One region of the Pseudomonas sp. F3-2 genome, then DNA from elsewhere that is predicted to be linked to it. Evidence: predicted binding sites of a transcription regulator. Region 1 holds the regulator's gene; the other holds the start of a gene.
What was found. The regulator FliA, encoded in region 1, starts transcription of late flagellar genes. The targets are predictions, from matches to a motif close to CTAAAGTTTNNNNNNNNNNNGCCGNTAA.
Positions count from the first base shown of each region.

Region 2: the regulator FliA is predicted to act here: its motif matches at 1,364-1,391, upstream of AAGQ88_RS15935 (methyl-accepting chemotaxis protein).

Region 1 is NZ_CP152388.1:4,087,826-4,091,235, reverse strand. It holds gene flhF (flagellar biosynthesis protein FlhF) at 1-646, shown strand, start outside; gene fleN (flagellar synthesis regulator FleN) at 765-1,598, shown strand; gene fliA (RNA polymerase sigma factor FliA) at 1,595-2,335, shown strand; gene AAGQ88_RS18490 (chemotaxis response regulator CheY) at 2,600-2,974, shown strand; gene AAGQ88_RS18485 (protein phosphatase CheZ) at 2,994-3,410, shown strand, end outside.
Region 2 is NZ_CP152388.1:3,504,673-3,508,082, reverse strand. It holds gene AAGQ88_RS15945 (MltA domain-containing protein) at 1-375, opposite strand, end outside; gene AAGQ88_RS15940 (hypothetical protein) at 577-1,326, shown strand; gene AAGQ88_RS15935 (methyl-accepting chemotaxis protein) at 1,444-3,410, shown strand, end outside.

The DNA of each region.
Region 1 (3,410 bases):
CGGTCCTGCCGGTATGGGCAAGACCACCACGCTGGCCAAACTGGCCGCCCGTTATGTGTTGAAATACGGCGCGCAGAACATTGCGCTGGTGAGCATGGACAGTTTCCGTATCGGTGCTCAGGAACAGCTTAAAACCCTGGGCCGGATCCTCAACGTGCCAGTGACGCACGTCGATCCGGGCCAGTCTCTGGCGCAGGCGCTGGAGCCGCTGCTGCGCAAGCGCGTGGTGTTGATCGACACCGCGGGCCTGCAAGCCAGCGATCCGGCCTTGCGCCTGCAGTTGGAAAGCCTCGCCGGTCGTGGCATCCGTGCCCGCAACTATCTGGTATTGGCCACCACCAGCCAGAAGCAGGTGCTGACGGCGGCGTATCACAGTTACAAACGTTGCGGTCTGGCCGGGTGCATCCTGACCAAACTCGACGAGACGGCCAGCCTGGGCGAAGTCCTCAGCCTGGCGGTCACTCACGAACTGCCTGTGGCCTATCTCACCGATGGTCCACGGATACCGGATGATCTGCATTTGCCACGCCGGCACCAGTTGGTAAGCCGGGCTGTCAGTGTGCAGATGCAGGAGGAGCCTAGCGAGGAAGCGATGGCGGATATGTTTGCGGATCTTTATCACAGTCCCGGCAAGCGTGCGGGCTAGGTAGGGAAAATGACACTGGAATATACCTGCATCGATGGTCTGCCAGGCATTGTTCACACTCTGAACGTGCAGCCCTACATGTGGCTTAGGTCTAAGCAAGACAAGGTAAAAAATTAACATGGGCAGCATGCATCCCGTACAGGTTATCGCGGTGACCGGTGGCAAAGGTGGCGTCGGCAAGACCAACGTTTCAGTGAATCTTTCACTGGCGCTGGCCGAGCTCGGGCGTCGCGTCATGTTGCTGGACGCCGATCTGGGTCTGGCCAACGTCGACGTATTGCTGGGGCTGACGCCCAAACGCACGCTTGCGGATGTCATCGAGGGCCGCTGCGAGCTGCGCGACGTGCTGCTGCAGGGGCCGGGCGGCGTACGCATCGTGCCGGCCGCTTCCGGCACGCAGAGCATGGTGCACCTGACTCCGGCGCAGCATGCCGGTCTGATTCAGGCGTTCAGCGACATCGGCGACAACCTGGATGTGCTGGTGATCGATACCGCTGCCGGGATCGGCGAGTCGGTGGTCAGCTTCGTGCGCGCCGCTCAGGAAGTCCTGCTGGTGGTGTGCGATGAGCCCACTTCGATCACTGACGCTTACGCGCTGATCAAGCTGCTCAATCGCGACTACGGCATGAACCGCTTCCGCGTGCTGGCCAACATGGCGCAGAGCCCGCAGGAAGGGCGCAACCTGTTCGCCAAGCTGACCAAAGTGACTGACCGTTTCCTCGATGTCGCGCTGCAATACGTTGGCGCCGTTCCGTACGACGAGTGCGTGCGCAAGGCGGTCCAGAAGCAGCGTGCGGTGTACGAAGCGTTCCCGCGTTCCAAATGTGCGCTGGCGTTCAAGGCCATCGCGCAGAAGGTCGATACCTGGCCGCTGCCGGCGAACCCGCGCGGTCACCTTGAGTTTTTCGTTGAACGCCTGGTGCATCAGACCAGCGCAGGGCCCGTGTCATGACCGCAAGTGGCTATCGCATGTACAGCAAATCATCCAAAGATTCCCAGTACGAACTGATCGAGCGTTATGCCCCGCTGGTCAAGCGCATCGCTTACCACCTGCTGGCGCGACTGCCGGCCAGTGTTCAGGTCGAGGACCTGATCCAGGCCGGCATGATCGGTCTGCTCGAGGTGTCGACCAAGTACGACTCCACCAAAGGTGCGAGTTTCGAGACTTACGCGGGTATTCGTATTCGCGGCGCGATGCTCGACGAAGTGCGCAAGGGCGACTGGGCGCCACGCTCGGTTCACCGGAATACGCGCATGGTCAGCGACGCGATTCGTGCAATTGAAGCAAAAACCGGCCGTGACGCTAAAGATCACGAGGTTGCTGCCGAACTTCAATTGAGTCTCGATGATTACTACGGGATTTTGAACGATACCTTGGGCAGTCGCCTGTTCAGCTTCGACGACCTGTTGCAGGACGGCGAGCATGAAGGGCTGCACGAGGACGGCGCGAGCCAGTCGCTGGAGCCGTCGCGCGATCTGGAAGACGAACGTTTCCAGGCTGCGCTGGCGGATGCCATCGCCAATCTGCCGGAGCGTGAACGCCTGGTGCTGGCGCTGTATTACGACGAAGAGCTGAACCTCAAGGAAATCGGTGAGGTCCTGGGGGTCAGCGAATCTCGGGTCAGCCAGCTGCATAGCCAGTGCGCCGCGCGGTTGCGTGGACGGTTGGGAGAGTGGCGCGCGCGCTGATTCATCGCACGTGAACAGGGTGTTCGCGTGTTGCAAGTAAGACCGGCTGTGCTGAATGTGGTGTGGGAAGCAGGAGAGACAAGGCAGGAGCCGGTCGGATCAGGTCTTTGAACGGCCTGTTGCGCCGTGTTCGTGACCCCTCGATGTGCACCATCCCTTATTATTTTCGTAGAGCCGATCACTGGGTTGTGCCGGTATTGATTGAACGCGCGTCCAGGTGCTGGGCGCGTTAAAGACTGCTTGGAGGTCGAATTGGACAAGAACATGAAAATCCTCATCGTTGATGACTTCTCAACGATGCGGCGGATCATAAAAAACCTGTTGCGTGACCTTGGGTTCACCAACACGGCCGAAGCAGATGACGGTACCACCGCATTGCCGATGCTGCAGAGCGGGGCTTTTGACTTTCTGGTGACTGACTGGAACATGCCCGGCATGTCCGGCATCGACCTGTTGCGTCAGGTCCGCGCCGACGAGCGTCTGCGTCACTTGCCGGTATTGATGGTCACTGCCGAAGCCAAGCGCGAGCAGATCATCGAAGCCGCTCAGGCCGGTGTGAACGGCTACGTGGTCAAGCCATTCACCGCGCAAGTGCTCAAAGAAAAGATCGAGAAGATATTCGAGCGCGTCAATAGCTGATGTCCGCTGCGAGGGCGCTATGGATTCCAAAGATTCGACAATGGGTGACTTCGAGTCGACCCTGAAGAAACATGCACAAGAACTCGTCGCGAGCCTTGAAAAAGGCAAGTTCGGCGATGCCGTGCAACTCATCCATGAGCTTAATCAGACCCGGGATCGCGGCCTGTATCAGGAAGTCGGCAAACTGACGCGCGAGCTGCACAGTGCGATCGTCAATTTCCAGATTGACCCGCACATGCCGCAAGCCGAAGAAGTGTCCCAGATCACCGATGCCACCGAACGCCTGTCGTATGTTGTCAGGCTGACGGAAGGTGCGGCCAACCGCACCATGGACCTGGTCGAGCAGAGCACGCCGTTGATGAATGGCCTCAGTGCCGATGCCAAGGCCTTGAGCGCCGATTGGGGACGCTTCATGCGTCGCGAGATCGGTGCCGAT
Region 2 (3,410 bases), 580 kb from region 1:
CTTGTAGATGGGTTCGTAATAGCCGGTGATCAAGCCGTTGGCGCCATGTTCCGAGGAGCGCAGGCTGTAGACCTGCAACTGATTCTTGAGGAACTCGCGCACCGCGGCCGGGTTCTGCGGCACTTGCCCGGCCAGCGCACAGGTGCTGCCCCAGACCGGATCCTTGGCCAGCCGCTTGCACGCCGAGAACCAGCTGTTGTAGCCCGCCATCAGGTCCACATCATTGACCGGCGGCAGCTTGTCCCACTCCACGCTGACATATGTGGTGACTTCGGACGGTCTGGTTTTGGGCGCGCCGCCATCGCAGGCAGCGAGCAGAGCGATCAGCGGAGCGAGGCAAAACAGAAAGCGGCGCCAGTGCAGGCTTGTGGTCATCACGCGGGGTGTTCCTGAGAGCAAGTGAAGAGGGCTAGCTTGGTGAAAGCCGAGAGCTGCGTCAAATGTGTGACTGTCCTCCGACCGCAGCCGTTGCAGGACATTTCAGGCCCGTGTCGCACTTTTTTCCGGTTTGCGGCTCTATGCATGGCCGGGACGCAGCGATCCACGCGACGTCCAGAGAGTTGAAGCTTGCGATACATGGTCTGTGTTTCCCGATATTTCCTTGCGCGACGCGCTGCTCGTGCGCTGCTTGCGTCATGCCTGCTCATGCTCTGCATCGGTGGCTGCACCCGTCAGGACGGCCGTGACGTCGCCACCCAGTTCCAGGAAGCGCGTCCTCAGGAATTCTTTCAGACCAGCGTCGATCGCATGGCCACACTGGCCATGCATGACAACCTCGAAAGTCTGTACCTGCTGATGAACAAGCTGTACCTGCGCAATCCGGCGGAGTGGCGCAAGTCAGGCTTCGTCGACGCTCGCTCGGCCGAGCGCAATGTGCGCGAAGCCATCGAGCAGCAGAAGCCACTCGGTCAACTGGGCAAACGCCGGGATCTGGCGGCCTTGAGCTATGCACTGAGCCCGGAGTTTCTCGGCGACCGGGTCGGCGCCTTCATCTATGCCATCGGCAGCATGCTAGTGACGGCCCACGGCGGGCGGCTCGAATTCTTCATGACCGACCAGATCAACCCGACGTTCGTGAGCAACGCAGCGCGCAATATCGAGAAGGCGACGTGGCTGCTGAGCCAGCGGCAGAACGCCAACGGCGAGCTGATGCTGTTCTCCAACGAGATCTCGGAGGAGGGCAGCAACCTCAGCTTTGCCACCGAGTTCGGCAAGATCGTCGCGCGCCTGGATCTGCTCACCCAGATGCTGGACGAACGTTACCGGCGCATCGGCCTGAATTACGCCCAGAGCCTGCTGTTCCTCAATTTCCTGCCCGTTCAGTAGGCATTGCCTGCCGCGCCGATGCCTTTCATCGGCGCGCCTCATCGTTCCTGCGCTGCGGTCGATACCTCTTTTGGCGTTGTGCAAAACAACAACAAATTTCAGGCCATGGAGTCAACGATGTTTAAAACAGTGCAGGCGCGCTATACGGTCATCTTCGTGGCCTTGATCCTGGTGATCGCGGTCATTACCGAGCAGGGCATCGAACACTTTGTCACGCCCAAAGTGCGGGCGTCGCAGGAAAAGGTCGTGCTCAGCCAGGTCGACCAGATCGGCACGCGGATTCTCTCGGACCTTGCCCGCGTCGAGGCGCAGTCCCGTGGCATCACCCAGGCGGTGCCGCTGCTGGACAGCGATGCCATCGACAAGGTATTGCCGGGCATGGTCGACCAGTACGGCGATGCCAAAGTGTTCGGCGGCGGTGTCTGGCCAATGCCCGACAAACGCACGCCCGGCCGCAACAAGCACAGCACGTTCTATCACCGTGACGGCAGCGGCCAACTGGTGGTCAGCACGTTCTGGAACTCCGACCCTGCGCCCAACTACTGGGAGCAGCCGTGGCACCGTGCCGGCCAGAACGCGCCCAAGGGCAAATGCGCCTGGGCGGCCGCGTATCAGGACGAAGCCAGTCCGCAGCCGCGCACCAACTGCGCGATGGGCATCTACAAGGACGGCTCGCTGTACGGCGTCTCGACCATCGACGTGACCCTCGGCTTCTTCAACGGCCTGATTCAGGAGAAGGAAAAAGAAATCCAGGGCCAGGTGATGATCGTCGAGCGCGATGGCAAGGTCCTGACCAATCAGGGCAGCATTCCCGGCGAAATCATCCTCAAGAACATTTCTGCCTTCACCGGTCAGTCGATGTTTGCCAAAGCCATTCAGGACGGCCTCACGCAAGTGTCCGGCGACGCGGTGTATTCCCGGGAATATCAGGACCCGCAACTGGGCGATCTGACCTTCTTCCTGCGCCCGGTGGTGGGCACGCCCTGGCTGATCGCAACCTCGTTGCCGACGGCGATGCTGACGGCCAGCAGCAGCGAGGTGTTGAAAACACTGGGCTGGCTGCAGATTCCGCTGGTGATTCTCTTGCTCGCGGTGCTGGGCTTCGCCTTCAATCGCCTGCTGGCGCGCCTGACCGTGTTGCGCACTAACATCGACGCGTTGTCGTCGGGTGAGGCGGATCTGACCCGGCGCATCCCGATCAAGGGCGAAGACGAGCTGGACGCCGTCGGTCAGTCGGTCAACAAATTCATCGCGTTCCAGCAGACGATGATCGTCGAAGTGCGCAGCGGCACCGAGCAGATTTCCGCCGGTCTGGCGCAATTGCAGGAGCAGTCGCGCAACATCAACCAGATTCTCAATCGTCATGCCTCCGAGACCGATCAGGCGGTGACGGCGATCAATGAGATGAGCGCCACCGCCGACAGCGTGGCAGAAAGCGCGACGCAGACGGCCAGCTTTACCCAGTCGGCAAACGACGCCGCACAACGTTCGCGGGACGTCGTGGATCAGGCCTCGGTCAGCGTGCTGGCCCTGGTGGCCGAGGTTGAAGACGCGACCCAATACGTGCAGGAAATGCAGGTCGACGCCAAGCGCATCACTGACGTGCTCGGCGTGATCGGCGGAATCGCTCAGCAAACCAACCTGTTGGCCCTCAACGCCGCGATCGAGGCGGCGCGCGCAGGCGAGCAGGGCCGTGGCTTCGCGGTGGTGGCCGATGAGGTCCGGGCACTGGCGGGTCGCACTCAGCAGAGCACTTCGGAGATCAACGAAATGCTGTCGCGGCTGGAGCAGGGCGTGAGCACCGCCGTCGGCGCGATGGAGAAGACCAAGGTCAGTTGCCAGTCAACGGCCGACCGCACCTCGCGGGTCAACGAGGGGCTGGACGGCATGGCCGGCTCGGTGCTGCGCATCCATGACCTCAGCGCCCACATCGCCACGGCGGCCGAGCAGCAGAGCGCAGTCACCGAAGAAATCAATCAGAACATGATTGCGATTCGGCACATGGTGGGCGAACTGGTGGGCTGCGGCCAACAGACCGACACCAGCGTGGACGCGCTGGTGGCGTCCAACGAACGGCTGGTGGC